Regions from separate parts of the Streptomyces sp. KL116D genome, predicted to be linked through region 1. Evidence: riboswitches for the same ligand, from Rfam matches in the RefSeq annotation. Region 1 holds a riboswitch; the other holds the start of a gene.
What was found. Region 1 has a riboswitch for glycine ahead of gcvT (glycine cleavage system aminomethyltransferase GcvT). Riboswitches for the same ligand answer to the same signal wherever they lie in the genome.
Positions count from the first base shown of each region.

Region 2: another riboswitch for glycine. It lies ahead of gcvP (aminomethyl-transferring glycine dehydrogenase); the one in region 1 lies ahead of gcvT (glycine cleavage system aminomethyltransferase GcvT).

Region 1 covers NZ_JASERH010000140.1:122,637-129,930, reverse strand. The annotation lists gene RBJ77_RS54500 (L-serine ammonia-lyase) at 1-846, opposite strand, end outside; gene glyA (serine hydroxymethyltransferase) at 1,035-2,291, opposite strand; gene gcvH (glycine cleavage system protein GcvH) at 2,298-2,675, opposite strand; gene gcvT (glycine cleavage system aminomethyltransferase GcvT) at 2,731-3,858, opposite strand; glycine riboswitch at 3,996-4,107, opposite strand; gene RBJ77_RS54480 (AAA family ATPase) at 4,308-4,877, shown strand; gene RBJ77_RS54475 (enhanced serine sensitivity protein SseB) at 5,000-5,809, shown strand; gene RBJ77_RS54470 (enhanced serine sensitivity protein SseB C-terminal domain-containing protein) at 5,953-6,753, shown strand; gene RBJ77_RS54465 (ABC transporter permease) at 7,184-7,294, shown strand, end outside.
Region 2 covers NZ_JASERH010000004.1:178,900-186,193, reverse strand. The annotation lists gene RBJ77_RS01365 (MerR family transcriptional regulator) at 1-341, shown strand, start outside; gene RBJ77_RS01360 (DNA polymerase IV) at 388-1,743, shown strand; gene RBJ77_RS01355 (PRC-barrel domain-containing protein) at 1,755-2,129, opposite strand; glycine riboswitch at 2,244-2,339, shown strand; gene gcvP (aminomethyl-transferring glycine dehydrogenase) at 2,524-5,409, shown strand; gene RBJ77_RS01345 (DUF5999 family protein) at 5,486-5,686, opposite strand; gene RBJ77_RS01340 (hypothetical protein) at 6,033-6,617, opposite strand; gene RBJ77_RS01335 (glutamate-cysteine ligase family protein) at 7,155-7,294, shown strand, end outside.

The sequences.
Region 1 (7,294 bases):
CCGGCCGCCGGCCGCGTTCTCCTCGTTCACGGCCATCGCGTAGAGCGTGATCCACTCCATGGCGTGGGCCAGCGGCTCGCCCTCGGCGCGCAGCTTGCGGGCCGAACTCGCCGCGCGGCGGCGGACCTTGAGGCCGCCGGGCAGGATGCCCTCGCGGGACATGCCGCGCGAGACGCACGCCTGCATCACCCGCCACAGTTCGAGCAGGCCCGCACGGATCTCGTCCTCGGTGCGCCAGGCCTTCTCGTTCTCCAGCATCAGCGCCGGGATGGACAGACCCGTCTCCTGCGTGAGGCGCAGCAGCTCGTCACCGGTGCGGAAGGGGTACTTGAGGACGGTGTCGTCCGGCATGATCGGGTCGTCGCCCGCGACGGCGTCCTCGTCGACGACGAAGCCGCCGCCCACCGAGTAGTACGTCTTGGTCAGCAGCTCCCCGCCGTCGGCGTCGTACGCCCACAGCGTCATGCCGTTCGCGTGGTACGGCAGGGCCTTGCGGCGGTGCAGGACCAGGTCGTCGTCGTGGTCGAAGCCGATCTCGTGCACGCCGAGCAGGTTGATCCGGCCGGAGTCCTTGATCGTCGCGACGCGCTCGTCGGCCGTCTCGACGTCCACCGTGCGCGGGGACTCGCCCTCCAGGCCGAGCAGCACCGCCTTGGGGGTGCCGTGCCCGTGACCGGTCGCGCCCAGCGAGCCGTACAGCTCGGCGCGTATCGAGGCGGTGTGGGCCAGCAGGCCCTCGTTCTTGAGGCGCCGCGCGAACATGCGGGCCGCGCGCATCGGGCCGACCGTGTGGGAGCTGGACGGGCCGATGCCGATCGAGAACAGGTCGAAGACCGAGATGGCCACGGTGGTACTCCAATGGTGGGTGGTAGACGCCGTTGTCTGCCGGGTGGTGCGGCAAAGCGTGGAACGTGCGGAGCGGGAACCGCCGGGAACAGCGGCAGGGGCACCGCGCGCTGGTTCCTGTGGTTCCAGTGTGCGCGGTGCCCCGGAAGTTCGTACGTACGCCAGGGTACGTAACTCCCTCGGAACCCTTACAGGCCGGGGTACAACGGGTGCTTCTCGGCCAGAGCGGTCACCCGGGCCTTCAGAGCGGCACCGTCGTAGGACGGCTTGAGGGCCTCGGCGATCACGTCGGCGACCTCGCGGAAGTCGTCGGCGCCGAAGCCGCGGGTGGCGAGCGCCGGCGTGCCGATGCGCAGGCCGGAGGTGACCATCGGCGGGCGCGGGTCGTTCGGGACCGCGTTGCGGTTGACCGTGATGCCGACCTCGTGGAGCCGGTCCTCGGCCTGCTGGCCGTCGAGCTCGGAGTCGCGCAGGTCGACGAGGACCAGGTGCACGTCCGTGCCGCCGGAGAGCACGTTCACGCCGTGGGCGCGGGAGTCCTCGGAGGTCAGCCGCTCGGCGAGGATGCGGGCACCCTCGACCGTGCGCTGCTGGCGCTCCTTGAAGTCCTCGCTCGCCGCGACCTTGAAGGAGACCGCCTTGGCCGCGATCACGTGCTCCAGGGGGCCGCCCTGGAAGCCCGGGAAGACGGACGAGTTCAGCTTCTTCGCGAAGTCCTTCTTGGCGAGGATGATGCCGCCGCGCGGACCGCCGAGCGTCTTGTGCGTGGTGGACGTGACGACGTCGGCGTACGGCACCGGGTTGGGGTGCAGACCGGCGGCGACGAGACCCGCGAAGTGGGCCATGTCGACCCACAGGTACGCCTCGACCTCGTCGGCGATGCGACGGAACTCGGCGAAGTCCAGCTGGCGCGGGTACGCCGACCAGCCGGCGATGATCACCTTCGGGCGGTGCTCCTTCGCCAGCCGCTCGACCTCGGCCATGTCGACCAGGCCCGAGTCGTCGACGTGGTACGCGACCACGTCGAACTGCTTGCCGGAGAAGTTCAGGCGCATGCCGTGCGTGAGGTGGCCGCCGTGCGCCAGGTCCAGGCCCAGGATCGTGTCGCCGGGCTTGGCGAGCGCGAAGAGGGCGGCCTGGTTCGCGGAGGCGCCCGAGTGCGGCTGCACATTGGCGTACTCGGCGCCGAACAGCTCCTTGACCCGGTCGATCGCGATCTGCTCGGTGACGTCGACGTGCTCGCAGCCGCCGTAGTAGCGGCGGCCGGGATAGCCCTCGGCGTACTTGTTGGTGAGGACCGACCCCTGGGCCTCCATGACGGCGACCGGGGCGAAGTTCTCCGACGCGATCATTTCCAGGGTCGACTGCTGGCGGCGCAGCTCGGCGTCGACGGCGGCCGCGACGTCCGGGTCAAGCTCGTGCAGGGACTCGTTCAGTACGGACATCAGGGGTCAGCTCCCGGAGAACTCGGTGTACTCGTCGGCGGTGAGCAGGTCCTTCGGCTCCTCGGAGACGCGGACCTTGAACAGCCAGCCGCCCTCGAAGGGGGCCGAGTTCACCAGGGCCGGGTCGTCGACGACGTCCTGGTTGGCCTCGACGACCTCACCGGTGACGGGGGAGTACAGGTCGGAGACCGACTTGGTCGACTCCAGCTCGCCGCAGCTCTCGCCCGCGGTGACGGTGTCGCCGACCTCGGGGAGCTGGGCGAACACGATGTCACCGAGCGCGTTGGCCGCGTGCTCCGTGATGCCGATCGTGGCGACGCCGTCCTCGACGGCCGACAGCCACTCGTGCTCCTTGCTGTAACGCAGCTGCTGGGGGTTGCTCATGATGCGAATTCTCCTGTACGCGGGAAGGTGCTGCTGACGGCGGGGCTGGGAGGCGCTACTTCTGGCGCTTGTAGAACGGCAGGGCCACGACCTCGTACGGCTCGTGGGTACCGCGGATGTCGACGCCGACGCCCGCCGTGCCGGGCTCCGCGTGCGCGGCGTCCACGTACGCGATGGCGATCGGCTTGCCGAGGGTGGGCGACGGGGCGCCGGAGGTGACCTCGCCGATCACCTGTCCGCCGGCCACCACCGACATCCCGGCGCGCGGCACCCGGCGGCCCTCGGCGATCAGGCCGACGAGCTTGCGGGGCGGCGCGGTCTCGGCGCGCGCGGCGGCGGCGACCAGCGCGTCGTGCCCGACGAAGTCGTCCCCGTGCGACGTCTTCTCGAACTTGACGACGCGCCCCAGACCGGCGTCGAAGGGGGTGAGGGCGGTGGTCAGCTCGTGCCCGTACAGCGGCATGCCCGCCTCCAGGCGCAGCGTGTCCCGGCAGGACAGACCGCAGGGGATCAGGCCGTACGGGGCCCCGGCCTCGGTCAGCGCCTGCCACAGCTTCTCCGCGTCGGCCGGCGCGACGAACAGCTCGAAGCCGTCCTCGCCGGTGTAGCCGGTGCGCGCGATGAGCGCGTCGACGCCGGCGACGGTGCCGGGCAGGCCCGCGTAGTACTTCAGGCCGTCGAGGTCGGCGTCGGTGACCGACTTCAGGATCGTGGGGGAGTCGGGGCCCTGCACCGCGATCAGCGCGTACGCGTCCCGGTCGTCGCGCACCTCGGCGTCGAACCCGGCGGCGCGCTCGGTGAGGGCGTCGAGGACGACCTGGGCGTTGCCCGCGTTCGCCACGACCATGTACTCGGTCTCGCCGAGCCGGTAGACGATCAGGTCGTCGAGGATGCCGCCGTCCTCCCGGCAGATCATCGTGTACCGGGCGCGGCCGACGCCGACGGAACCGATGTTGCCCACGAGCGCGTGGTTCAGCAGGTCGACGGCGGCCGGACCGGTCACCGTGATCTCGCCCATGTGGGACAGGTCGAACAGACCGGCCTTGGTGCGCACGGCGTTGTGCTCGTCACGCTCGCTGGCGTAGCGCAGGGGCATGTCCCAGCCGGCGAAGTCGGTCATCGTGGCGCCCAGCGAACGGTGCAGGGCGTCGAGGGCGGTCGGACGAGGAGGGGTGACGGTCATGGCTGGTGCTCCCGGGCATGGCAGATGGCGAGGTAGTCCTCCCCATCTGTCATCGGAACCTGAGAGGTTCGCCCCGAGGGGCTTGCACCTTGGGTGGGGCCGCCGTGTCGCAGGGGCGGCCCGCTTTTCAGATCTGCCTCGCCCGCGCGGTACGGGGCCTGAGAGATTCAAGGGAGGAACTTGCTCCTTCGGCGTCCGGGCACTCGTCACAGTCTTCGACGAGTTCCGGAACTCTCCCGCGCGGATTCAAGCGGCCGGTATGCAGTTTGCGCGCACATCATTGCATGCCCGTGGAACGGGGAAACCCCTCGTAGGGCATTACCTTCTCTTTACACTTGGCGGGCAACAGTGGCGTGACCGGAACGGGGAGGACGATCACGGTGCACAAGGCAGTCGCGGGTGCGTATGCGGGAGCGGTGGCCGGAGTGCGCATCCCGCGCCAGCGCTCGGTGCGGGACCTGCGCGGGCGCGACGGCCGCACCCCGCGCAGGATCGGCTTCGCGGCGGGTGATCTCGTCGTGATCTCCGGACTGCCCGGCAGCGGCAAGTCCACCCTGATGCGGCGCGCCGTCACGGTCGTGCGCGTCGACTCGCAGGACACCCGGGAGCGCTGGGCGGCCCGGGTGCCGCGCTTCGTCCCGTACGCGCTGTACCGGCCCCTCGTCCGCGTCGCGCACTACGTGGGGCTGCGCCGGGCCATGCGCTCCGGCGCCAGCGTCGTCGTGCACGACTGCGGCACCCAGGCCTGGGTGCGCCGCTGGGTGACGCGCACCGCGAGGCGGCGCGGCGCGGCCGTCCACCTGATGCTCCTCGACGTCCCGCCGGACACCGCCCTGGCGGGCCAGCGGGACCGGGGCCGGGGCGTGTCGCGGTACGCCTTCGCGCGGCACCGCAGGGCGGTGGGCGCGCTCGTCACGTCGACGGAGCGCGGGGACCTGCCGGCCGGCATCGAGTCGGCGGTGCTGCTCGACCGCGCGGCGACGGACGTGCTCAGCGGCATCACGTTCCGCGAGGACTGACCGGCCCGCCGCGGCCCTGTGCAACCGGACGGATGCGGAGGGTGTCCCCCTGGGGGTAGGCGTTATCGTCGGCCTCGCGCAGGAGAGGCCGCGCGCGGGCAGAGCAGAGGTTGAAGACAGCTATGGACACGCCGGGCACCCCGGAGCAGGGACACGAGCACTACTCGCAGGGCCAGGAGGGCGGACACGCCCACCCCTCGCAGGGCTGGCCCGCGAACGAGCTGGAGGAGGTCCTCGCCGCCGCGCTCGGCCGGCCCGAGGCGGGCGGCCGCATCGTCGAGGTGCTCGGCCGCAGCCACGTGTGGATCCCGCTGCCCAAGGGCGGCAGCGGGGCCAGCCGCGACCTCGATCTGCCCACCCTGGAGATCGAGGGCCAGGCCTACGTCCCCGTCTTCAGCTCCGAGCAGGAATTCATGCAGGTCACCGGCGGCCGGATGGACTGCACCGTGGCCCCGGCCGTCGAGTTCGCGCGCGGACTGCCGCCGCAGGTCGGCCTCGCCGTGAACCCGGACGGCACCATCGGCGTCCCGCTGCCCCCGCCCGCCGTCGCCGAACTGGCCCGCGGCGGCCGCACCCCGCTGGACGGCCCGTCCACCGGCGGGCGCGTCGTGCTGTCCGAGCCGGACTGGCAGGACGACCCGGTCGACTTCCTGGCGGCCGTGCGCGAGGAGTTCGACGCGGCCGGCACGGTGCTGACCGCCCGGCGCTGCCTCGCGGTCGTCGAGGACGGCGCGCCGTCGCTCTTCATCGGCGTGGAACTGGCCGGTGAGCCCGGCGCCGCGCGCGACGTCCCGCTGGACGCGCTCGGCCGCGCGCTGGGCCGTGCGGGGGTCGTCTGGCCGGTGAACCTGGTCTTCCTCGACGTCACCCAGGACCCGGTGGCCGACTGGCTGCGCACGCACGTACGTCCGTTCTACGTACAGGAACGGTGACGCCGTCCGTCAAGTCGGTGTCAGTAACGCCGCTTAAGCTGGTTTCATGACCTGACCGGGCGGCGTCACACCCACCGGTGATGGACGATCGGGCGAACTGGCGAAACACGGACTGGCAGCAGTTCACGAAGGGGCGGTTACGGGTGAGTGCGTCGGGCACGGCCGCGGCCGGACAGGTCGAGCACATGCTGCGCCAGGTGACCCCCGGGCGCTACGACGCGTACGAGGCGCTCCTCAAGGCCCTCGCCGACCCCGCGTCGGGCCAGGTCTGGATGCTGCTCTGGCACGGCCAGGCCGGCTCCCCCGACGCCCAGTACGGGAACATGGACGTGGACGGCTTCTCGTACGCCCCCTGCGTCACCTCCGCCCAGGAGCTCTCCGCCTCCGGCTGGTCCCGTGCCTACGAGGTGGTCGGCGGCGTCGACGCGGCCCGCACGCTCTACCCCGACCACTACGGCCTCTGGCTGAACCCGCACGCGCCCGGCGGGGGAGTCGGCGTGCCCTGGCTGGACCTGCGGCGCATCGCGGGCGGCCTGGACCGACAGCCCGCCGGACCGCTCCGCCTCTCCGAACCGGCCATCGAGATCCCCCAGTTCTACGCGGTGCTCGCGCAGAACGCGCACCGCACGACGGCGGTCCGCTCGCTGCGCCGCGCCTGGGTGCAGCCGACGCTCGGCGCCCCGTACCTGGCGATCGGCCTCGACGTGTACGACACGTCCCCGGCGTCGGTGGACGCGGTCCGCGCGATGATGCAGCAGTCGATCTCCTCGGTGCCGGACGGGCTGCCGGTGTCCACGGTCGCGATGTCCGACGAGTACGACCCGGTCGCGATGTGGCTGCGCGCGAACGCGCGGCCGTTCTACGACCGCGAGGCGCACGTCGCCCCCGCGGGGCAGGCCGGCGGGGGCTATGGCTACCCGCCGCCGTACGGCGCGTCGTACTGACCGCCTTGTCCTCAATCGCCGGACGGGCTCGATTTTCGAGCCCGTCCGGCGATTGAGGACGAGCCGTTCAGGCGATCTGCCTGCCGCTCGGCCTCCGTCAACTCCCCCCGCACAGCGGTGATTTCGGGAAGGGGCGGGTTGGGGGGAGAACGGTACTTGTGGGCCCAATGTCCGGACTGGCGCTACTTCCACCCCAACTGCCCACCGTCCGCACGCCGTTCACGGCCGTCCGGATAACGGAACCCCCCAGACAGCATCACGTTTAGGCATCCTTTCCCCGTCAAGTCTGGCAACAGATCGCACACAGGTTGAAGACTCCCGCTCCAAGGGGTTTCGCCTCTGTGTACGACGAGTTCCACGGACTGAACCAAAGCCGCTACAGCGGCAAGTGCGGGCCGGTCACCGCCGGTTGAGAGGGGTCCTTGCCACGATGACGGCACCATTGCACGACACGACTGCGGAAGCGGAACCGACCGCACCGGTCGACGCCGCCGCGAGCGAAGGTGTTCGCAAGGTCGAGGGTCGGTCGCTGAAGCAGATC
Region 2 (7,294 bases), on a different contig from region 1:
TGGTCGTCCTCAAGGTCGTCAAGCGGTTCCTGGACACGGGCGTCTCGCTGCAGAACATCCGCACCGCGGTGCAGCACCTGCGCGAGCAGGGCTTCCGGGACCTGGAGCGGATGACGCTGATGAGCGACGGGGCGACGGTCTACGAGTGCACGTCGCCGGCCGAGGTGCACGATCTGCTCCAGGGCGGGCAGGGGATCTTCGGGATCGCCGTCGGCGTGGTGTGGCGGGACGTGGAGAGCGCCCTGTCCCAGCTGCACGGCGAGCGCGTGGACACCGGCGAGACGCTCGTCGGGCACCATCCCGCGGACGAGCTCGCGAGGCGGCGCAACCGGGCCGTGTGAGGCTCGTACGGCCGCGTTGTCAGTGGCGTAGGGCAGCATCGAGCACGTGAGAGCCGCGCCCACGATCCTGCATCTCGACATGGATGCCTTCTACGCCTCTGCGGAGCAGGCGGCGAAGCCGAGCCTGCGCGGGAAAGCGGTCGTCGTCGGCGGGCTCGGGCCCCGTGGTGTGGTGGCGACGGCGTCGTACGAGGCGCGCAGGTTCGGGGTGCACTCCGCGATGCCGATGGGGCAGGCGCGGCGGCTCGCGCCCCATGCCGCGTACCTCGTGCCGCGGTTCCGGCTGTACCGGGAGGTCAGCGAGCAGGTGATGGCGCTTCTGCGGGCGCTCTCGCCGCTGGTGGAGCCCTTGAGCCTGGACGAGGCGTTCGTCGATCTGGAGGCCGGTGAGGCGGCCTGGGACGAGGTTTCCGCCGAGGCCGTCGGGATGCGGTTGCGAGCCGACATCCGGCGGGTCACCGGGCTCACCGGGTCGGTGGGGCTCGCCGCGTCCAAGATGGTGGCCAAGATCGCCTCGGAGGAGGCCAAGCCGGACGGGCTCGTGCTGATACGTCCGGGCACCGAGCGGGCGCTGCTCGCCCCGAAGTCCGTGCGGATCCTGCCGGGCGTCGGGCCCGCGACCGGGGACCACCTGCGGCGGGCCGGCATCCTCACCGTGGCGGAGATCGCCGAGGCGGGCGAGGACGAGCTGGTGCGGCTGCTCGGCAAGGCGCACGGCGGCCATCTGTACGCCATGGCGCTCGCGCACGACGAGCGCCCTGTGGTCGCCGAGCGGGACTCGAAGTCCGTGTCGGTCGAGGACACGTACGACGTGGACATCCACGACCGGGTGCGGGTCCGCATGGAGGTGCAGCGGCTCGCGGACCGGTGCGTGGAGCGGCTGCGGGGGGCCGGGCGGTCGGGGCGGACCGTGGTGCTGAAGGTGCGCAGGTACGACTTCTCGACCTTGACGCGGTCCGAGACCCTGCGGGGGCCGACGGACGATCCCGCGGTCGTGCGGGAGGCCGCCGCGCGGCTGCTCGAGGCGGTGGACACGACCGGTGGGGTGCGGCTGCTCGGCGTCGGCGTCAGCGGCCTCGCCGACTACACGCAGGAGGACCTCTTCGCCCAGGCCGCCGCGGCCGAGGAGGCCGAGGACGTGGACCGGGACACCGCCGTGGCTCAGGAGGAGGCCGCCGAGGAGGCGGCCCCCGCCGAGCAGCCGGCCGAGCGGAGATGGATGGCCGGGCACGATGTGCGGCACGCCGAGTTCGGCGCCGGGTGGGTGCAGGGGAGCGGGGTGGGGCGGGTGACGGTGCGGTTCGAGACGCCGTACTCGACGGGGCCGGGGCGGGTCAGGACGTTCGCGGTGGACGATCCCGAGCTGGAGCCGGCCGACCCGCTGCCCCTCGTCGAGCTGTAGCGGCCCGGGGATCAGGTCGGGTCGTCCTCCGTGCCCGCGATGTGGCCGAACGTGACGTCGGGGGACTGCGGGGCCGTGATGTCCAGGCCGTAGTGGTGGTAGAGCTGGAGTTCCTGCTCGGGGGAGAGGTGGCGGCCCACGCCGAAGTCCGGGGCGTCCTTGATCAGGGAGCGCTCGAAGGGGACGTGCAGGATGCCGTCGACCAGTTCGCTCGGCTCCAGGGGGACGAAGGCGTCGCGGCTGAAGAGCCCCGTCCGTATCGCGGCCCATTCCGGGACGCCCGTGGCGTCGTCGAGGTAGACCTCGTCGATCGTGCCGATCTTTGTCCCGTTGCGGTCGAACGCCTTGCGGCCGATCAGATTGCGCGGATCGACATCGGTCTGCACGGTGCCTCCAGCTGATCGCAACTCATCTGTAAGCACTACGAAAGAGCACATTGGGGATGGCGGCCACTCGAGGGTTCGGGTCAAGTCGCCGCTGGTAGGCTGGCAGACGGCTGCTGACCCCGTGCGGGAGAGTCCTCCGACCGTCGTCGGAGGCGCCGAAGGAGCAACTCCTCCCCGGAATCTCTCAGGCCCCTGTACCGCACGGACGAGGTCACTCTGGAAAGCAGGGCGGGGTGCACGGTTCCCGCTCTCACCGACGGTGAAAGTCGGCGTGCTCCGTGTTCTCGCGGGCGGGCCGGTGAAGCTCTCAGGTTGAGATGACAGAGGGGGAGGCCGTCCGGGCACCCGCGCCGTGGTGCCCCTCGCAGGTCGCAATGACCAGGAGGCCTCCGCCATGACCGCCAATCGTATTCCGCTCTCCCGGCTGGAGCAGGGAATCCCCTTCGAGCAGCGCCACATCGGTCCTGACGACGCCGCGCAGGCCAAGATGCTCGCGCAGGTCGGCTACGGCTCGCTCGACGAGCTGACGGCGGCCGCGGTGCCGGACGTCATCAAGAGCGCCGAGGCGCTCGCGCTGCCGGGTGCCAGGACCGAGGCCGAGGTGCTCGCCGAGCTCCGCTCCCTCGCCGATCGCAACCAGGTGCTCGGTTCCATGATCGGGCTCGGCTACTACGGGACGTTCACGCCGCCCGTCATCCTGCGCAACGTCATGGAGAACCCGTCCTGGTACACGGCCTACACGCCGTACCAGCCGGAGATCTCGCAGGGCCGCCTGGAGGCGCTGCTCAACTTCCAGACCATGGTCGCCGAGCTGACCGGGCTGCCGACCTCCGGCGCCTCCCTGCTCGACGAGGGCACGGCCGCCGCCGAGGCGATGGCGCTGTCGCGGCGCATCGGCAAGGTCAAGAACGGCGTCTACGTCGTCGACGCCGACGCGCTGCCGCAGACCGTCGCCGTGATCGAGACGCGGGCCGAGCCGACCGGCGTCGAGATCGTCGTCGCCGACCTGAGCGACGGGATCCCCGCCGAGGTCGCCGAGCGCGGTGTGGTGGGCGTCCTCGTGCAGTACCCCGGTGCCTCCGGCGCCGTGCGGGACATCAAGCCCGTCGTCGACCAGGCGCACGAGCTGGGCGCGATCGTCACCGTCGCCGCCGACCTGCTCGCCCTCACGCTGCTGACCTCGCCCGGTGAGCTGGGCGCGGACATCGCCGTCGGTACGACGCAGCGGTTCGGTGTGCCGATGGGCTTCGGCGGGCCGCACGCCGGTTACATGGCGGTGCGCGAGAAGTTCGCGCGGTCGCTGCCGGGCCGCCTCGTGGGCGTGTCCGTCGACGCCGACGGGAACAAGGCGTACCGCCTGGCCCTGCAGACGCGTGAGCAGCACATCCGCCGCGAGAAGGCGACCAGCAACATCTGCACCGCCCAAGTGCTGCTCGCCGTGATGGCCGGCATGTACGCCGTCTACCACGGGCCGGAGGGCCTGAAGTCCATCGCGCGGCGCACCCACCGGTACGCCAACGTGCTGGCCGCCGGTCTGACGGCGGGCGGCGTCGAGGTCGTGCACGGCGCGTACTTCGACACCGTGACCGTACGCGTGCCGGGCAAGGCCGCCGACGTGGTGCGCGCCGCCCGCGAGGCCGGGGTCAACCTGCGGCTCGTCGACGCCGACCTGGTGTCGGTCGCCTGCGACGAGACGACCACGCGGGACCAGCTCGCCGCGGTGTGGGGTGCCTTCGGGGTCGACGCGGACATCGAGGCGCTGGACGCCGAGGTCGCCGAGGCGCTGCCCGAGGGGCTGCTGCGCACCGACGACTTCCTCGCGCACCCGGTGTTCCACCAGTACCGCTCCGAGACCGCGATGCTGCGCTACCTGCGCCGGCTCGCCGACCGGGACTACGCGCTGGACCGCGGCATGATCCCGCTGGGCTCCTGCACGATGAAGCTCAACGCGACGACGGAGATGGAGCCGGTCACCTGGCCCGAGTTCGGCCAGCTGCACCCGTTCGTCCCCGCCGAGCAGGCGAAGGGCTATCTGACGCTCATCAAGGAACTGGAGGAGCGGCTCGCCGAGGTCACCGGCTACGACAAGGTGTCGCTGCAGCCGAACGCCGGGTCGCAGGGCGAGCTGGCCGGTCTGCTCGCCGTCCGCGGGTACCACCGGGCCAACGGTGACGAGCAGCGCACCGTGTGTCTCATCCCGTCGTCCGCGCACGGCACGAACGCGGCGAGCGCCGTGATGGCCGGCATGAAGGTCGTCGTCGTCAAGACCGCCGACGACGGCGAGGTCGACATCGACGACCTGCGGGCCAAGATCGAGCAGTACGCCGACCAGCTCGCCGTCCTCATGATCACGTACCCGTCGACGCACGGCGTCTTCGAGGAGCACGTCGCCGACATCTGCGGTGCGGTGCACGACGCGGGCGGCCAGGTGTACGTCGACGGCGCCAACCTCAACGCGCTGGTCGGGCTCGCCAAGCCGGGGCACTTCGGTGGCGACGTCTCGCACCTGAACCTGCACAAGACGTTCTGCATCCCGCACGGCGGCGGCGGTCCGGGTGTCGGCCCCGTCGGTGTGCGCGAGCACCTCGCGCCGTACCTGCCGAACCACCCGCTGCAGCCGAGCGCCGGTCCCGAGACGGGCGTCGGCCCGATCTCCGCCGCGCCGTGGGGCTCCGCCGGGATCCTGCCGATCTCGTGGGCGTACGTCCGGCTCATGGGCGGCGAGGGCCTCAAGCGCGCGACGCAGGTCGCCGTGCTCTCGGCCAACTACATCGCCAAGCGGCTCGAGCCGCACTTCCCGGTGCTGTACACCGGCCCCGCCGGGCTGGTCGCGCACGAGTGCATCATCGACCTGCGGCCGATCAGCAAGGCGACGGGGGTCAGCGTCGACGACATCGCCAAGCGGCTCATCGACTACGGGTTCCACGCGCCGACCATGTCGTTCCCGGTGGCGGGGACGCTGATGATCGAGCCGACCGAGAGCGAGGACATCGGTGAGCTCGACCGCTTCTGCGAGGCGATGATCGCCATTCGCGGGGAGATCGAGAAGGTCGCGTCGGGCGAGTGGCCGGCGGAGGACAACCCGCTGCGGAACGCTCCGCACACGGCCGGGATGCTGGGCGGCGACTGGGCGCACGCCTACACCCGCGAGGAGGGTGTCTTCCCCGCCGGGGTCGAGGCCTCCGACAAGTACTGGCCGCCGGTGCGCCGGATCGACCAGGCCTTCGGCGACCGGAACCTGGTCTGCTCCTGCCCGCCGCTGGACGCCTACGAGGCGTGACGGTCGAGGGGGCTGCGCGGCCGCCGGCTGAGTGCGGCTGGTCGCGCAGTTCCCCGCGCCCCTGACGGGGCGACTCCTACGCCGCCGTCACCACCGGGCCCAGCGGGCGGTGCGGAGCGATGATCGTGCCGTTGGGCAGCAGCTCGCCCGTGTCCTCGAACAGGAGGACCCCATTGCACAGCAGGCTCCAGCCCTGCTCCGGGTGGTGGGCCACGGGGAGCGCGGCTTCCCGGTCCGCGGATTCAGCTGTCGGGCAAGAAGGCTTGTGCTGGCACATGGATGGGATCTTTCGCTGCGAAGTGATGTCGATGACGTTGCTGTCCGTGCTGCGGCTCGAAGGCTTGTTCATGGCCGCCCCCCGTTTTCATTCGGTCCGGAACCCAGTGTTGCCCTGTGGGCGTCAATCCGCAGGGATTTCGTAGCAGCGGTCCTCACTGGATGGAGACGCATCACCCGCACGGACGGTTCAGTTCAACTGCACTGTCCCTTCGGGTGGTTCGGGGTGGCCGGACCGGGCTAGTCCGGTGGGGGCCCGGCGGGGCCGGCGCGCATGGCTGTGCCCCGCGACCGGACGGCGGACGGTGCGGGGCACAGGTCTGGTGGTGGGTCGGTCTCCGGTCGCGTCAGGCGAGCAGGGTGGCCCGGGCGGGCGTCAGTCGGTGGGTGAGGACGGGCAGCAGCTCCGCCACCCGGTGCGGGCGGTGGGCGGCGATGCCGGGGGGCGCGGGGGCGAGCGGGACCAGGAGGTCGTCGGCCGCCGGATGGCCGCTCGCGGCGTCGGCCGTGCAGTCGCCGTGCAGCCACAGCGTCAGCATGTAGAGCTCGGGCACCGAGAGCAGCCGTGGCTGGTAGCGCTTCGGCAGGGATTCCGCCTGGCGCAGGGCCCGCTCGGTGGACGTGACGTAGGGGCCTTCGAAGAAGTGCGAGAAGGTCCAGCCGTCGGGAGTGAGCATGGTGTCGGCCGCGGCCACCGCCCGATCCCCGCAGCGGATCAGGAAGCGCCAGCCGGTGAGGCGGGCGCGGGAGGGTCCGGTGGTCTCGGTGATGTGGTCCAACACGTGGACGGGCAGAGGGAGTTCGGGACTGGCTGGTCCCTGTGCGGCGCGCAGGGACGGGGTGCGGGCCTCACGGACGGCGGTGGGGGAACCGAGGGCCGTGAGAACGCTGCGCAGGGCGGGCGCGGGAGCCGGGGGGACATGCAGCGGCATGGTGGGTCGCCTCTCATTCGACAGGCACGTGGTACGAGGGCGGTGCGGGACGAGCGGACGGCGCTGTCAGCTGCGGAGTGCGTAGGAGTACGCGGGAGTGCGCGGGCCAGAGGGGGCGGGGGCCTCGGCCGCGGGCGCCAACTCTCTGTCTCGTCCGCGGAGTTTATACGACGCGTGTTCACACGGTGTTTCCGCTAGCACGTCCCGAGAGCTGGGCAAGGTGCTATTCGGTCGTCGTTCTGCCGCTGTTTCGTGGGTATTCTTCCGGGTATCCGGTGAGCAGTGCCCCGATGACCTCGGCGTCTTTCGAGCGGGCGGTCGGCCGATTCCGATCGGTGTTTTTCACCAGATCCGTGACGAATGAATCTGCGGACGGCCGCATGCCTAAGGAATGTGCCGCGGGGTAACTGCCAGGAGCGTACTGCTCCGCGCGCCCGCGCGGGGCGTTATCGATCACATTGCCTGGGCATCATCCACCGTGACACGCGGCCGGGACGGGATTTCGCCGGGTCGCCCATGCGAGGAGGGGACGCTTCCATGGGGGAGAAGGTCGTTGCGGGAGCGGTCGATCTGGCCGACCGGCGGCGCTACCGGGACAAGCTCAAGGAGTGTCTGGAGGGACTCGCGCGGCTGCTGGAGGAGAAGCGGTTCGACCGGCCGAGGAATCTCATGGGTCT